DNA from 4 places in the Mediterraneibacter sp. 210702-DFI.3.120 genome. Region 1 is predicted to be linked to each of the others. Evidence: predicted binding sites of a transcription regulator. Region 1 holds the regulator's gene; each other region holds the start of a gene.
What was found. The regulator Rex, encoded in region 1, represses fermentation and respiration genes when NADH is low (regulators of the CRP and FNR family bind a similar motif). The targets are predictions, from matches to a motif close to ATTGTTAANTANTTAACAAT.
Positions count from the first base shown of each region.

Region 2: a site for Rex is predicted at 1,939-1,958, ahead of LI162_RS00835 (aminoglycoside phosphotransferase family protein). Genes of this name have one in related genera too.
Region 3: a site for Rex is predicted at 1,426-1,445, ahead of gap (type I glyceraldehyde-3-phosphate dehydrogenase). Genes of this name have one in related genera too.
Region 4: a site for Rex is predicted at 1,751-1,770, ahead of pckA (phosphoenolpyruvate carboxykinase (ATP)). Genes of this name have one in related genera too.

Region 1 is NZ_JAJCNG010000013.1:52,316-56,502, reverse strand. Features, by position in the region: gene LI162_RS08605 (bifunctional ADP-dependent NAD(P)H-hydrate dehydratase/NAD(P)H-hydrate epimerase) at 1-1,339, opposite strand, end outside; gene LI162_RS08600 (redox-sensing transcriptional repressor Rex) at 1,450-2,085, opposite strand; gene LI162_RS08595 (ABC-F family ATP-binding cassette domain-containing protein) at 2,251-4,187, shown strand, end outside.
Region 2 is NZ_JAJCNG010000001.1:166,338-170,524, reverse strand. Features, by position in the region: gene adhE (bifunctional acetaldehyde-CoA/alcohol dehydrogenase) at 1-1,726, shown strand, start outside; gene LI162_RS00835 (aminoglycoside phosphotransferase family protein) at 2,153-2,908, shown strand; gene LI162_RS00830 (cell wall hydrolase) at 2,991-4,160, opposite strand.
Region 3 is NZ_JAJCNG010000003.1:162,248-166,434, forward strand. Features, by position in the region: gene mnmA (tRNA 2-thiouridine(34) synthase MnmA) at 1-546, shown strand, start outside; gene LI162_RS03405 (histidinol-phosphatase HisJ family protein) at 543-1,364, shown strand; gene gap (type I glyceraldehyde-3-phosphate dehydrogenase) at 1,522-2,541, shown strand; gene LI162_RS03415 (phosphoglycerate kinase) at 2,697-3,896, shown strand; gene tpiA (triose-phosphate isomerase) at 3,984-4,187, shown strand, end outside.
Region 4 is NZ_JAJCNG010000008.1:53,566-57,752, forward strand. Features, by position in the region: gene cobS (adenosylcobinamide-GDP ribazoletransferase) at 1-448, opposite strand, end outside; gene cobT (nicotinate-nucleotide--dimethylbenzimidazole phosphoribosyltransferase) at 467-1,585, opposite strand; gene pckA (phosphoenolpyruvate carboxykinase (ATP)) at 1,951-3,555, shown strand; gene LI162_RS05995 (SPFH domain-containing protein) at 3,858-4,187, shown strand, end outside.

The sequences.
Region 1 (4,187 bases):
TTCCGGCGAGAACGTCTCCGGAACCACCTTTTGCCATAGAGTTATTACCAGCGAGATTTACAAATCTCTGCCGATTTGTCTGTGCGACAACAGTACGACTGTCTTTTAACACACAGATTATGGATGATTTTGTATCCGGTCCAGATTGTTTTATGATCTGATCAAGTGCCTGGAAGCGATCTTCCATGATCGTATCAATACTCCATCCGGTCAGCCTTGACATTTCTTTCATATGTGGAGTTAAAATCACAGGTGCACAACATTGATTTAATAACTCTATATTCCTGCTCAGTAAATTAAGTCCATCGGCATCTATGACACATGGACAGGATACATTTTTCAATACATTTTTCAATATCTTTTCGGAAATCTGTCCCATTCCAAGTCCACAGCCAATACAAACCACATCAGCCCAGTCAAGAAGATGAGACAGTTGACTGTCATCATAAGAATCATAGCAGGATATGATTGCCTCCGGAAGAAGTTCCTGCAGTGCCAGACGGTTTTCACTTGCTGTATAAATCTGTACTAGACCGGCACCAACTGTATAGGCAGCACAGGCAGAAAGAAATGCAGCACCAGCCATCCCGGGACTTCCGGTGATCATAAGAACTTTTCCATAACTTCCCTTGTGTGAATTCATCATTCTCGAAGGAAGAAGTTTTCCAAGATCATTTTTGTCAAAGGTATAACAAACATCCAGGCGATTCGAAAAATATTTCGGATCAATTCCAATCGCAACCGGAATGCTCTCTCCTGCATAGGACTTGCCAGGGAAAAGCTCACAGCCTAATTTTACACATGCCATACATACTGTAAGGTCGGCTCGAAATGCTGTTCCAAGAATCTTTCCTGTTGCAGCACAGATTCCGGATGGAATATCAACAGCAACTTTTTCTGCATCCTGAAGATTCATCCAGTCGATCACATCTTTATAATGTCCTGTGATTTCACGGCAGAGTCCAACACCAAATACAGCATCAATTATTACAGTATATTCTTCATCCGGGAATTCTGTGAATACAGAAATCCCCATATTTTCTACAATCTGTTTCTGACATCGACATTCTTCACTTAAAGAAGCTTCTTTCCCTGCAAATAGTACATCTGCATGCTTTCCCTGTTCGGTTAAGAGCCTTGCTACTGCAAATCCGTCTCCACCATTGTTGCCGCTTCCACAAACAATCAGACTTTTTTCTGTGGAAATATTTTTCTTATGCATTGTCTCGACAATCTGAAGTGCTGCACGTTCCATAAGTACAAGGGATGGAATCCCAATTTCATGAATTGTGTGTGCATCAGCTTCACTCATCTGCTTCCCATTTGGAAGATATCTCATGCTTATCGCCTGACCTTTCTAACATTATTAATTCCTTTTAACATGAACAGATGCTGCGAAACCTCCTTTTGTCAGTTGGTCCCACAGCATCCTTGCAGCTTTGCTAGATTCTATTCTTTATCCTGCTGACAAAGGTTGTAAGATAACTTCATCAGTGTGTCAGATAAATGTACGTTCTCAACGACCACATCCTTTGGAAGGGAAAGGTCTGTATGTGCAAAATTCCAGATTCCCTTCACACCGTTATCTACCAGAATATCAGCCACTTCAATTGCTTTTGATTTTGGAAGTGTCAGTGCAGCAATTTCAATGTCATTATTCTTAAGAAAATCTTCCAGTTCATCAACCATACGCACAGGAATCCCCCTGATCGTTACGCCTTCCAGTCGAGGATTCACATCGAAAAGACTTTTCAGAATAAATCCGCTTCTTTCGAAGGAAGCATAGTTTGCTAGTGCCTGTCCTAAATTACCGGCACCAATGATAATAAAATTATGACATCTATCCAATCCTAAGATCTTTCCAATCTCTGTATAAAGATATTTCACATTGTATCCGTACCCCTGCTGGCCGAATCCACCGAAATTATTCAAATCCTGACGTATCTGTGAAGCCGTTACATGCATCTTCTTACTCAAGTCACTGGATGAAATTCTCTCTACGCCAGCCTCCAGCAGATCTCCCAGATATCTGTAGTACCTCGGAAGTCTGGAAATGACTGCGCGTGATATCTTTCTCTGTTCCAATTTTTAGCCCTCCACTCTTAAACTACTCTTTATTATATAAAAGAGTTAAAGTTCTGTCAAACTTTTGTTTTGCAAAAACCTTTAAAATCCATATATTTTCCTTGTATTTTCGACATTTTTCTATATAATGATAATGTTAGAAGTCAAAAAACGAGGTGAAAATATATGATACTCGCATGTCACAATATAGAAAAAGCGTTTGGGGAACGCGAAATTGTACGAGACGGCTCCTTTCATATTGAAGATCGTGAGAAAGCTGCTCTTGTCGGTGTGAATGGCGCCGGGAAATCAACAATCCTTAAGATGATCATCGGAGAAGAACCTCTTGATGGTGGAGAGGTTATTCTCGCGAAAGGAAAGACGCTAGGTTATCTTGCGCAGCGTCAGGATTTAAAATCCGGAAATACCATTTATGAGGAAGTAAAAAGTGCAAAAGCGGATATTTTTGCAATGGAAGCTCAGATTCGTTCCATTGAACATGAACTGAAGCATCTGGAAGGTGAGGAATTGCAGAGCCACCTGGAGACCTACAATCGTCTACAGTCTGAATTTGATGCAAGAAACGGTTATGCCTGCGAAAGTGAGATTACAGGTGTATTAAAGGGACTTGGGTTTACGGAAGACGATTTTAATAAACAGACAGATACACTTTCAGGAGGTCAGAAGACCCGTGTTTCTCTCGGAAAATTACTGCTTACAAGTCCGGATATCCTCCTGCTTGATGAGCCGACAAACCACTTGGATCTGAATTCCATTGCCTGGCTGGAAACATATCTGATCAATTATTCCGGAGCGGTATTTATCGTCTCCCATGACCGTTATTTCCTGAATCGTGTTGTCACAAAAGTTGTTGAGATTGACAATGCACAGGTTCGCATGTACCTTGGAAATTATAAAGATTATGCAATGAAAAAACAGCAGATCCGAGATGCACAGCTGAAAGAATACATGAATCAGCAGCGTGAGATCAAACATCAGCAGGCTGTTATTGATAAATTAAAGTCTTTCAATCGTGAAAAATCGATCAAACGTGCAGAGAGTCGTGAGAAAATGCTTGACAGGATTACGCCATTGGACAAACCGGTTGACAGTACGAAAGAAATGCATTTTACGCTGGAACCATCGCAGATCAGCGGAAATGATGTTCTTACAGTGGAACATCTCTCAAAGCAATTTGACAATCAAGTTCTCTTCAGTGATATCAGTTTTGAAATCAAACGTGGCGAACATGTCGCTGTGATTGGTGATAACGGAACCGGAAAGACAACACTTTTAAAGATCATTAATCAGGTTATTACAGCGGATCAGGGCGAATTCACACTTGGATCCAAAGTGACGATTGGTTATTACGACCAGGAACATCACGTACTTCATGATGATAAGACTATTTTTGATGAGATTTCTGATGACTATCCTGATCTTACCAATACACAGATCAGAAATACACTCGCTGCATTCCAGTTTACCGGAGATGAAGTGTTCAAAGAAATTCATACGTTAAGCGGTGGAGAAAAAGGACGCGTATCACTTGCCAAACTTATGCTTTCGGAAGCAAATTTTCTAATCCTTGATGAGCCAACCAACCATCTGGATATTACTTCTAAAGAAATTCTGGAAGAAGCATTAAATAACTACAGCGGAACGATACTTTATGTATCCCATGACCGTTATTTTATCAATCAGACCGCCTCCCGGATCCTTGAACTGGTGAATCAGACATTTGTTAATTACATCGGAAACTACGATTATTATCTGGAGAAAAAAGAAGCACTGACACTTGCTTATGCTTCTGGAAATGAAACAAATGCAGAAAATGTATCCAATTCAGGCAATTCTGCTGCATCCACTCCTGCTTCGGATTCAAAATTAAGCTGGCAGGAACAGAAGGAACAGCAGGCACGTGAACGTAAACGTAAAAATGAGTTGAAGAAAACAGAGGAAGAAATTGCAAAACTCGAAGATCGCAACACAGAGATTGACGAGGAACTGACGAAAGAGGAAGTTTATTCGAACTCTATTGAGTGCCAGAAACTTTCAACAGAACGCGCTGCAAATGAAGCAAGATTAGAGGAATTGTATGAATTGTGGGAAGAATTAGCAGA
Region 2 (4,187 bases), on a different contig from region 1:
CGGTGCGCTGAACAGCAAGATCCCAGGAAAATCAGCTTATGAAATCGCTCAGATGGCAGGCGTTGATGTACCGAAGAATACAAAGATCCTGATCGGAGAAGTTGAATCTGTAGATATTTCAGAAGAATTTGCACATGAGAAATTATCACCGGTACTTGGTATGTACAAAGCTAAAACATTTGATGAGGCTCTTGAGAAAGCAGCTCAGCTTGTAGCAGACGGTGGATATGGACATACATCTTCACTCTACGTACATCCGGCAGAGACAGAGAAGATCGCAAAACATGCAGCAGCAATGAAGACTTGCCGTGTACTGATCAACACACCTTCTTCTCACGGTGGAATCGGAGACCTTTATAACTTCAAGATGGCTCCGTCCCTTACACTTGGATGTGGATCATGGGGTGGAAACTCTGTATCAGAGAACGTAGGAGTAAAACATCTGCTTAACATCAAGACAGTTGCAGAGAGGAGAGAAAATATGCTGTGGTTCAGAACACCTGAGAAAGTTTACTTCAAGAAAGGTTCTATGCCGGTTGCACTGGATGAGCTTGGAACAGTAATGCATAAGAAGAAAGCATTTATCGTAACAGACTCCTTCCTTTACAAGAACGGATATGTAAAACCGATCGAAGATAAATTAGATGAAATGGGAATCCAGCATACATGCTTCTTCGAAGTAGCACCAGACCCGACACTTCAGTGTGCACGCAAGGGTGTTGACCAGATGAGACAGTTCGAGCCAGATACAATCATCGCTCTTGGTGGTGGATCTGCAATGGACGCAGGTAAGATCATGTGGATCATGTATGAGCATCCGGAAGCAAACTTCGAAGATATGGCTATGGACTTCATGGACATCCGTAAGAGAGTATTTACATTCCCTAAGATGGGAGAGAAAGCTTACTTCATAGCTATCCCAACATCTTCAGGAACAGGTTCTGAGGTAACACCATTCGCAATCATCACAGACGCTGACACAGGTGTTAAATGGCCAATCGCTGACTACGCTCTGCTTCCAAACATGGCAATCGTAGACGTAGACAACATGATGACACAGCCGAAGGGACTGACAAGTGCTTCAGGTATCGACGTTATGACACATGCAATCGAGGCATATGTATCTATCATGGCAACAGATTACACAGATGGTCTTGCTATGAAGGCTGTTAAGCTTGTATTCGAGAACCTTCCATCTGCATACGAGAACGGAGCAAACGATCCGAAGGCTCGTGAAGAGATGGCAAACGCTTCCTGTATGGCTGGTATGGCATTCGCAAATGCATTCCTTGGTGTTAACCACTCCATGGCTCATAAGCTTGGTGCTTTCCACCACCTGCCACACGGTGTTGCTAACGCAGTAATCCTTACAGAAGTTATGAGATACAATGCAGCAGAAGTTCCGACAAAGATGGGAACATTCTCACAGTATCAGTACCCACATGCACTTGCAAGATACGCAGAACTCGGACGCTTCGCAGGATGCACAGGTAAAGATGATAAAGAAGTATTTGAGAACTTCATCGCTAAACTTGAAGAACTCAAAGAGAAGATCGGAATCAAGAAGACAATCAAAGATTACGGCATTGATGAGAAGTACTTCCTTGACACACTTGATGAAATGTCAGAGCAGGCATTCAACGATCAGTGTACAGGAGCTAACCCAAGATACCCACTCATCCAGGAGATCAAAGATCTGTACCTGAAATGCTACTACGGAAAATAAATCGCATTGCATAAGCAGGCATATGACCGTTAGAATCTAAAATATACGAAGAGAGACAGAATGATGTTGAAAAGCATTGTTCTGTCTTTTTTTTACGTGAGCAACGAGCCAAAGTCTGTGCTTGCACAAGACCTTGGCGACTGCCGCGATAACTTGGAAAATACAGTTTTTGAGTTTTCCAAGTATACGTGAGCAACGAGCTAAAGCTCATGATTGTTAATAAATAGACAATGTATAAGAGGTAAAAAATCTTGTTAAAAACTGCACAAACTTGCTCTAAAGGGGTTTTATTTCTAAAAATTGTGAGATATAATGACATCATCAAAACAAAGTAAGAGCCGTAAGGCAAAAGGAACAGCCCTGCAGAGCTGAGATAAAATAAGAGCAGACAAGAAGGGGCGTTCAAGATATAAGGAGGTCTATATTATGAAGTTAGAAGAAAAAAATCTCATCGTGAAACGTGCTTACAAATCAGTCTATAAATGTGATGATTGTATCGTGAAAGTTTTTAATGAAGGACATCCGAAGTCAGATGTATTTAATGAGGCTCTGAATACTGCAAGAGTAGAAGAGACAGGTCTGGACATTCCGAAGGTAAAAGAAGTAACTCAGATTGATGGAAAGTGGGCAATTGCTATTGAGTACAAAGCAGGTAAGACACTTGAGGACATGATGGAATCTGATATGAAGAATCTGGAAAAATATATGGAAGACTTTGTTGATCTCCAGTTACAGGTTCAGAGTAAGAAATCACCGCTTCTGAAAGGAATGAAAGATAAATTAGCTCGTCAGATCAATGGATTGAAAGATCTTGATGCGACTACACGTTATGAACTTCTGACAAGACTTGAGAGTATGCCAAAGCATAATAAAGTATGTCACGGAGACTTTAATCCGAGTAATGTGATCGTAGGAAAGAATGGAAAGATGACTGTAGTTGACTGGGCTCATGCAACACAGGGAAATGCAAGTGCAGATGCAGCGATGACATATTTGCTTTTCGCACTGAAAGATCAGAAAGTAGCAGATCTCTATCTGAAATTGTTCTGCAAGAAGAGTGATACAGCAATGCAGTATGTACAGCAGTGGCTTCCGATTGTGGCAGCAGCACAGTTATCTAAAGAAAATGAACTTGAAAAAGATTTTCTGATGAGATGGATTGATGTTGTTGATTATCAGTAGAAAATAGAGTTGTTTCTAAAAAAGAAGCGCTGGAAGATGAAAATGAAATCTTCCGGCGCTTCTTAATCTTCTTTTTATTATTTTACCAACTTGTAAAGAAAACGTTATCGCCAATTACAACACCGGTTCTGCTTGTCGATGGTGCGTACAGGAAGTAATAACAGTCGGCTACGGCAGCAAGACGAGCTCCGTTGATCGCATCCTGTGCAACCTGGATAGAAAGACTTCGTGGACCTTGCTTTAATACACGGTCTAAGGAACCTGTCCATACAGGAGCAAACTGTCCTTGGGCATAGATGACATCATGAATAGAATTCGGAAAGCGACTGCTATATACACGATTCATAATGACTGTAGCAACTGCAAGCATAGAGTCGTAATCATAGTGGGCCTCACATTGCAGGATTGCTGCAAGAAGTGTAAGGTCATCAGACGCAATGGCAGATCCGGAACTATTGGAGCCACCAGAAGAACTTGAACTTCCGGAGGATGAGGAACCTGAATTGCCGGAGTTCCCAGAGGAACTGGAAGTATTCGCTTTGTTCGCACTGGCAGCAGCCTCAGCTTTTGCAGCTGCTTCGGCTTTTGCAGCGGCTTCCGCCTGTTTCCTGGCTTCTTCTGCCTGACGAGCTGCCTCTTCTTCTTTGGCTTTCTGCAGTTTTGCATTCACTTCATTCAAATTAGTAGAAGTTGCAGCAGCTTTTGCCTGTAATTGTGTCTGCTGTGTCTGCAATTGGTTCTGTAAATCTTTCATGGAAGCCTGCTGTGCTTCCAGGTCTGCTTTCTGATCGGCAATCTGCTGGTGAACATCTTTCAGATCGTTCAGAGCTTTGCGGTCGTAGTTACTTAAATTTTCAATAAAATCAGCTTTGTTTAGAAAATCTGACATATTTTCTGCTGAGAAAAGCATCTCAAGCATTGTAGCACTTCCGTGCTCATACATATATTTGATACGGCTTTTCATATCTTCATACTGCTGATCTTCGTTTTTCTGCGCTTTCTCAAGATCATCCTGTGTTTTGTCTATATCACTGTTGAGGATCTCAACCTGCATCTCAGTATCAGATATCTTCTCACTCAGGGTGAGGATATCCTGGTTGATGCCTTTTAATTCGTTCTCAAGGGCAGAGGTCTGGTTTTGCAGATTGTCTATCGTGTCTGTAGCATAGACAGGAAGTGCAGAAAATACAATTGCAAGGGAACAAATGAGCGCGGTGCCCGTATGTAGCTTGCTTTTTTTGTAAAATGCCATAATCTCAATATCCTTTCTTTAAATGAC
Region 3 (4,187 bases), on a different contig from region 1:
AAAGATCAGATCCGTGAGATGGCAGAAAAAATCGGACTGCAGGTGGCAAATAAACCGGATAGTCAGGATATCTGTTTTGTTCCGGATGGAGACTATGCATCTTTTATTGAAGAAAACGCAGATGCTCCGATTCGTCAGGGAAATTTCGTGACACCGGATGGGAAGATCCTTGGAAAACACAAAGGAATCATTCATTATACAGTAGGACAGCGTAAAGGACTTGGGCTTGCATTAGGGTATCCTGCATTTGTACTGGAGATTCGTCCGGAGACAGATGAAGTTGTAATAGGAACTTATGAAGAATCACTGACTTATACGTTACGTGCAAATGAACTGAATTTTATGAGCGCAGAGGATATTACAGAACCAATCCGGGTGTTTGCAAAAATCCGCTACAATCATAAAGGGGCCTGGTGTACAGTGGAGAAGACAGGCGAAGATGAGATTACCTGTACATTTGATGAACCAATCCGTGCAGTGACACCGGGACAGGCAGTTGTTCTTTATGATGGTGAGTATGTATTAGGAGGCGGCACAATATTATGATAACATGTGATGCTCATATGCATACAAGATTTTCAGAAGATAGTGATGCATCTGTACATTCCATGCTTGATGCAGCGGTGAATAAAGGAATGCAGGCAGTCTGCATCACGGATCATCTTGATAAAGACTTTCCGGAAACACCGGATTTTCCGGCGGGGGCATTTATGTTCGACCTAGATGAATATTTCAGCAGACTGACGCAATTAAAAACAGAATATCAGAAGAAACTGGAAGTCCGAATCGGTGTAGAGATCGGACTTCAGCCACACTTGGGAGAATATTATAAAGAACTGACAGAAAAATATCCGTTTGATTTTGTGATCGGTTCAGTACATCTTATCCATGGACAGGATCCGTATTATCGCGGATTTTTCGAAGGCCGGAGTGATGAAGAGGCTTATCGTGAGGCATTTCAGGTGACAATTGAAAATCTGAAAAAAATAGATTCCTTCGATAGCCTGGGGCATCTGGATTATGTTGTCCGTTATGGCGCACATCAGGCAGAAGCATATTCTTACAGAAAATATGCAGAAGAGATCGATGAGATACTAAAACATCTGATCAGTCATGGTAAAGGACTTGAGATGAACATGGCGGGAATGAAATATGGACTTGGATTTCCAAATCCACATCCGGATGTGATCAGAAGATATAAGGAACTTGGTGGTGAAATTGTCACAATCGGAGCAGATGCACACAGATCGGAACATGTAGCTTTTGACTATGAACAGGCGCGAGAGATACTTACAGGCTGCGGTTTTAGTTATTATGCAGAATTTAAGGGGCGGAAACCGGTATTTAGGAGAATTGTTCCATAAAATTAGAATTATATGGATTTAAGACTTGAATTTTTGTTCGTGTTTTAGTACAATAAATCTAGTTGATGAATATTTAACAATTATCGCTTTGTTAAATTCATCGCCATGGCTGGAGATACAGTCATAAATTTTTTAAACTTTTTAGGAGGAATTAATCATGGCAGTAAAAGTAGCGATTAATGGTTTTGGACGTATCGGACGTCTTGCTTTCAGACAGATGTTCGGAGCAGAAGGATATGAGGTAGTAGCAATCAACGACCTTACATCTCCTAAGATGCTTGCTCACTTATTAAAATATGACTCAACTCAGGGAACATACGCTCTTGCAGATACAGTAGAGGCAGGAGAGGATTCCATCACAGTTGACGGAAAAGAGATCAAGATCTACGCAAAAGCTAACGCAGCTGAACTTCCTTGGGGAGAAATCGGTGTTGACGTTGTTCTGGAGTGTACAGGATTCTACACATCCAAAGCAAAAGCTCAGGCTCACATCGATGCAGGTGCTAAGAAAGTAGTTATTTCTGCTCCAGCTGGAAATGACCTTCCGACAATCGTTTACAATGTAAACCACGAGACACTTTCAAAAGATGAGAACATCATCTCCGCAGCTTCTTGTACAACAAACTGCCTGGCTCCGATGGCAAAAGCTCTTAACGACCTTGCAGCAATCAAGTCCGGTATCATGTGTACAATCCACGCTTACACAGGAGATCAGATGACACTTGATGGACCGCAGAGAAAAGGTGATCTTAGAAGATCTCGTGCAGCTGCAGTTAACATCGTACCAAACAGCACAGGTGCTGCTAAAGCAATCGGTCTTGTTATCCCAGAACTGAACGGAAAACTTATCGGATCTGCTCAGCGTGTTCCTACACCAACAGGTTCTACAACAATCCTTACAGCAGTAGTTGACGGAGAAGTTACAGTTGATCAGATCAACGAGGCTATGAAGGCTGCTTCCAACGAGTCCTTCGGATACAACACAGATCAGATCGTATCCAGCGATATCGTAGGAATGAGATATGGTTCACTGTTTGATGCTACTCAGACAATGGCTCTTCCAGTTGGCGATGGTACAACAGAGGTTCAGGTTGTTTCATGGTATGACAACGAGAACTCTTACACAAGCCAGATGGTAAGAACAATCAAATACTTTGGAAAACTTCTTGAGGCTTAATTCTTTTTGAGGAATTAGAATCTCAGAGATTTATCTGAATTATTGACTCACAATGGGGTCCGGTCTTATTGTAGGACCGGACCCCATTTTCTTTGTGCAGAACAGATTCTGCACGTGAAAGTGACAGGAAATAGAAATACAGGAGGCTATGAAAAATGGCAGCACTTAATAAAAAATCCGTAGATGATATCAATGTAAAAGGAAAAAGAGTTCTTGTAAGATGTGACTTCAACGTACCGCTTCAGGATGGAAAGATCACAGATGAGAACCGTATCGTGGCAGCTCTTCCTACAATCAAGAAGCTGATTGCTGATGGAGGAAAAGTAATCCTTTGTTCCCACCTTGGAAAACCGAAGGGAGAGCCAAAGCCGGAGCTTTCACTTGCACCAGTAGCAGTAAGACTTTCTGAGCTCCTCGGACAGGAAGTTAAATTTGCAGCTGATCCGGAAGTAGTTGGACCAAACGCAAAAGCAGCTGTTGAAGCTATGAAAGATGGAGATGTTATCCTTCTTGAAAATACACGTTACAGAGCAGAAGAGACAAAGAATGGTGAAGCATTCAGCAAAGATCTTGCATCTCTTTGTGATGTATTTGTAAACGATGCATTCGGAACAGCCCACAGAGCACACTGTTCTAACGTAGGTGTTACACAGTTCGTTGACACAGCTGTTGTTGGATACTTAATGCAGAAAGAAATCGATTTCCTTGGAAATGCAGTAGAGAATCCGGAGAGACCATTTGTTGCTATCCTTGGTGGATCCAAAGTTTCCAGCAAGATTTCTGTAATCAACAACCTTCTTGACAAAGTTGACACACTGATCATTGGTGGCGGAATGTGCTATACATTTACAAAAGCTCAGGGCGGTAATGTAGGAAATTCCCTTCTTGAGGAAGATTACTTACAGTATGCACTTGACATGGTTAAGAAAGCAGAGGAGAAAGGTGTTAAACTTCTTCTTCCAGTAGATGCTGTTGCAGCAGATGCTTTCTCTAACGATGCAAATACAAAAGTTGTAGCTCAGAACGAGATCCCGGACGGATGGATGGGTCTTGATATCGGACCTAAGACAGCTGAGATGTTCGCTGATGCTGTTAAATCTGCGAAGACAGTTGTATGGAACGGACCAATGGGATGCTTCGAGATGCCGAAATTCGCTGAAGGAACAAAGGCAGTAGCAGAAGCACTTGCCAACACAGATGCTGTAACAATCATCGGTGGTGGAGATTCTGCAGCAGCTGTTAACCAGCTTGGATATGGTGACAAGATGACACATATCTCTACAGGTGGTGGAGCTTCTCTTGAATTCCTCGAAGGAAAAGAACTTCCGGGAGTAGCGGCAGCTAACGATAAATAATAAGAATCTGTAATTACAGATCAGAAGAAACCCGTGTTGTTACATTTCACACGGGTTCTGAATATAAAATTCAAGGAGATAAGAACAATGGCAAGAAAGAAAATTATTGCAGGAAACTGGAAAATGAACAAAACTCCAAGCGAGGCAGTTGCGCTTGTAGAAGAGTTAAAACCACTCGTAGCTAACGAAGACGTAGATGTCGTATTCTGCGTACCGGCTATTGATATTGTACCAGTTGTAGAGGCTGCTAAGGGAACAAACATCCAGGTTGGAGCTGAGAACATGTATTTT
Region 4 (4,187 bases), on a different contig from region 1:
GCGAACGCGAGAACACAAACACGAGTGCTGTCGCAAACAGGCGTTCTATTCTCATTTCACTAAAAATCCCCACACACAGAAGGAAATAACAGCAAAGACTGATGATCGCAAATGCTCCCGTATGTGGGTCTTTCAGAATCTCCAGCTTCTTCTCCCGGTCTCCATAAGAACTTTTTGCGTCCATCGTATCTGCGAATCCATCCAGGTGAATCCCACCTGTTATAAAAACCGGAATCAAAGTCAATACAACTGCATAAAAGAAAGTTCCTTCTCCCTTCCATACTGTGATCAGATTCCCTGCAACTGCCTCTAGTACACCGATTATAACACCAACAAGAGGGAAAAAGCACATCGCATATCTCATATTTTTCTCATTCCAGTCAACCCGCGGCATCGGAATCTTAGAATACATTGCGATTGCAATGATCATTGCGTTCAATAACCACATTTTTCTTACTCCTCATCTTCACTTAAGTTCTTCATACTGCTCTACTTTAATCTCCTCAAAGGTACTCATCTTCCGATAAACATTCACACCCATCTCAAGAAGTGGAATTGCTGCAACTGCACCACTGCCTTCTCCAAGAGACATCTTCGCATCAATCAGATATGGAAGTTTCAGCTCTTCTAAGACCATTCGCCCCGCCGGTTCTCCAGAGCAATGTGATGCCAGGATATAATCCGCCGTCTCAGGAACCATACGCACTGCGCACAATGCTGCTGCAGAAGAGATGAACCCATCAATCAGAACCGGAATATGATAGATCGCACCTCCGAGAAATGCACCTGTCATTCCGGCAATATCAAGCCCTCCGACTTTGAACAAGACATCTAAAATATCTTCCTTGTCCGGCTGATTTTTCTCAATTGCCGTCTGGATTGCCTGAATCTTTCTGTTTAACCCTTCTGAACTAAGGCCTGCGCCTCTCCCTGTCACATTTTCTACACTTTCATCAAGCAGAACGGACACAACAGCACTGCTCGTCGTTGTATTTCCAATCCCCATCTCACCTGTTGCGATCAGATCATACCCTTGTTCTGCCAGCTCTTTGACCTTTCGTATGCCAATAAGAACGGCTTGTGCAGCCTGTTCTCTTGACATTGCAGGTTCCATCGCCATATTCTTTGTTCCGTACATCACTTTGTCTTTCGGATCTGTCACCGACGGAACATCTGTCACCATTCCAATATCGATTGGAAATAAATCCACTCCGGCGGTCTCTGCCATAATACATACGCTCGTCGCACATTTTGTAAAATTGTCCGCAACGATTGCTGTCACTTCCTGTCCGGTCTGGGTCACTCCTTCTGATACAACTCCATTATCCGCACAAAAGATCAGCAAGCCTTTCTTTTTAATCTCAAAATCCGCTTTTCTTCGAATTCCAGCCATCCGGATCACAGCATCTTCCAGTTTTCCTAAGCTAAACAGTGGTTTTGCAACTGTTTTCCATCGTCTTTTTGCCTGTTCTTCATAGGATTTCTCCACCGGTTTTATCATTTTGAATTTTTCAATCAATAATCTTTCATTTTCTTTCATCGACATCTTTTCATTTTTTGTCGTTTTTCTTTCATCATCTACCATTGTTATGTCTGCTTTTCTTATTATTTTCTTCTGATCTATAGTTTGTCTTTCTAACTTCACAAGCCAGTTTTTTTCGCATTTTCTAGCATCATTCTCCTATTTTATCATAATTTTTTTCATTCTGATATATAAAAAAGCAACGGAATCTGTCATATTTTCCTTGTAATTTTTCATTTTTTGACATTTTTCTTTTTTCTTCTTGCATTTTTAATATGAAATCTTTCATTTTTCCCAGTTCTTTGTTAAAAAATTTACGGGATTTTTATTGATTTTCTTCACATAATATGTATAATTAAAAAAGGATATGAAAAGCTTGCATGAGCAGCATTTTATTCTATCATTAGAAAGAAAGAGGTATATGTAAGATGGCAAAAATTGATTTAAGTAAGTATGGCATTACTGGAACAACAGAAGTCGTATACAACCCTTCCTACGAATTATTATTCGAAGAAGAGACAAAACCGGAGCTTGAAGGTTTTGAAAAAGGACAGGAAAGTGAACTCGGTGCTGTCAATGTTATGACAGGTGTTTACACAGGACGTTCTCCTAAAGATAAATTCATCGTTATGGATGAGAACTCCAAAGATACAGTTTGGTGGACATCTGATGAATACAAGAACGACAACCACCCAGCTACAGAAGAAGCTTGGGCAGCTGTTAAAGATATCGCAATCAAAGAGCTCTCTAACAAGAGACTTTTCGTTGTAGATGCATTCTGCGGTGCTAACAAAGATACTCGTATGGCAATCCGTTTTATCGTTGAAGTAGCTTGGCAGGCACATTTCGTAACAAATATGTTCATTCAGCCAACAGAGGAAGAACTTGAGAACTTCGAGCCAGATTTCGTTGTTTACAATGCTTCCAAAGCTAAAGTTGAGAACTACAAAGAGCTCGGACTTAACTCTGAGACAGCTGTACTTTTCAACATCACAAGCAAAGAGCAGGTTATCGTTAACACATGGTACGGCGGAGAGATGAAGAAAGGTATGTTCTCTATGATGAACTACTTCCTTCCACTTAAGGGAATTGCTTCCATGCACTGCTCAGCTAACACAGACCTCAACGGAGAGAACACAGCAATCTTCTTCGGTCTTTCAGGAACAGGTAAGACAACACTTTCCACAGATCCTAAGAGACTCCTCATCGGTGATGACGAGCACGGCTGGGATGACAACGGAGTATTCAACTTCGAGGGTGGATGCTACGCTAAGGTTATCAACCTTGACAAAGAGTCTGAGCCAGACATCTACAACGCAATCGTTCGTGACGCTCTTCTTGAGAACGTTACACTTGACGAGAACGGAAAGATCGACTTTAACGACAAGAGCGTAACAGAGAACACTCGTGTATCTTACCCGATCAACCACATTAAGAACATCGTTCGTCCAGTATCTTCTGCACCGGCAGCTAAGAATGTAATCTTCCTGTCTGCAGATGCTTTCGGAGTACTTCCTCCGGTATCTATCCTGACAGAGAATCAGACACAGTACTACTTCCTGTCTGGATTTACAGCAAAACTTGCTGGTACAGAGCGTGGAATTACAGAGCCTACACCAACATTCTCAGCTTGCTTCGGACAGGCATTCCTTGAGCTGCATCCTACAAAATATGCAGAGGAACTTGTTAAGAAGATGGAAGTTAGCGGAGCTAAGGCTTACCTTGTTAACACAGGATGGAACGGAACAGGAAAACGTATCTCCATTAAAGATACTCGTGGAATCATCGACGCTATCCTTAACGGAGCAATCAACAAAGCTCCTACAAAGACAATCCCATACTTCAACTTCGAAGTACCTACAGAGCTTGAGGGTGTTGACACAGGAATCCTTGATCCTCGTGACACATACGCTGACGCTGCTGAATGGGATGTTAAGGCAAAAGACCTTGCTCAGAGATTCATCAAGAACTTCGCTAAATACGAAGGAAATGAAGCTGGTAAAGCACTTGTTGCTGCAGGTCCTCAGCTGTAAGATTGTTCTTGTATTCCAAAATTCTGGGATTGATAGAATAAATATGTAAATAGAAGCTGTGAAAGATGAAATTACTTATCTTTCACAGCTTTTTTATATATTAGGAAAGTCCTTTCCTAATATGTAAAAAACGCTCCGCTCAGGATGCGCACTGCGGCGTACAAGGTAGGTGTCGCAAGCGACCGCCGCAGGCGCAAGAATGTGCCAAGGCACATTCTTTGTTCTTGTTGACTTCTTTTTCTAAAAGTGATATCATAATGATATCAAATAAATTTCATTTTATTTCCAGAGGAGGAATCACTATGAATGAAAAAATATTATCAAATAAGAAAAACGGAATGGGAATGCTTCTGCTCTTTTGTCTGCTCTATCTGATTGCAATAGCAGGATGCGTTCTGTCCGCAATCGCACTGGAACATGAGTTTGATGCTCCGCCGGTTATCGCTGGACTGGTTGTCAGCATTATCTGGCTGTGCATCGGATGGGTTCCATTTCTTGGATTGAAGGTGCTGAAACCACAGGAAGCTCTGGTTCTTACACTTTTTGGAAACTATATCGGTACACTGAAAGAAGCCGGATTCTATTTTGTCAATCCATTCTGTACCAGTGTAAACCCTGCTTCCAAGACAAAG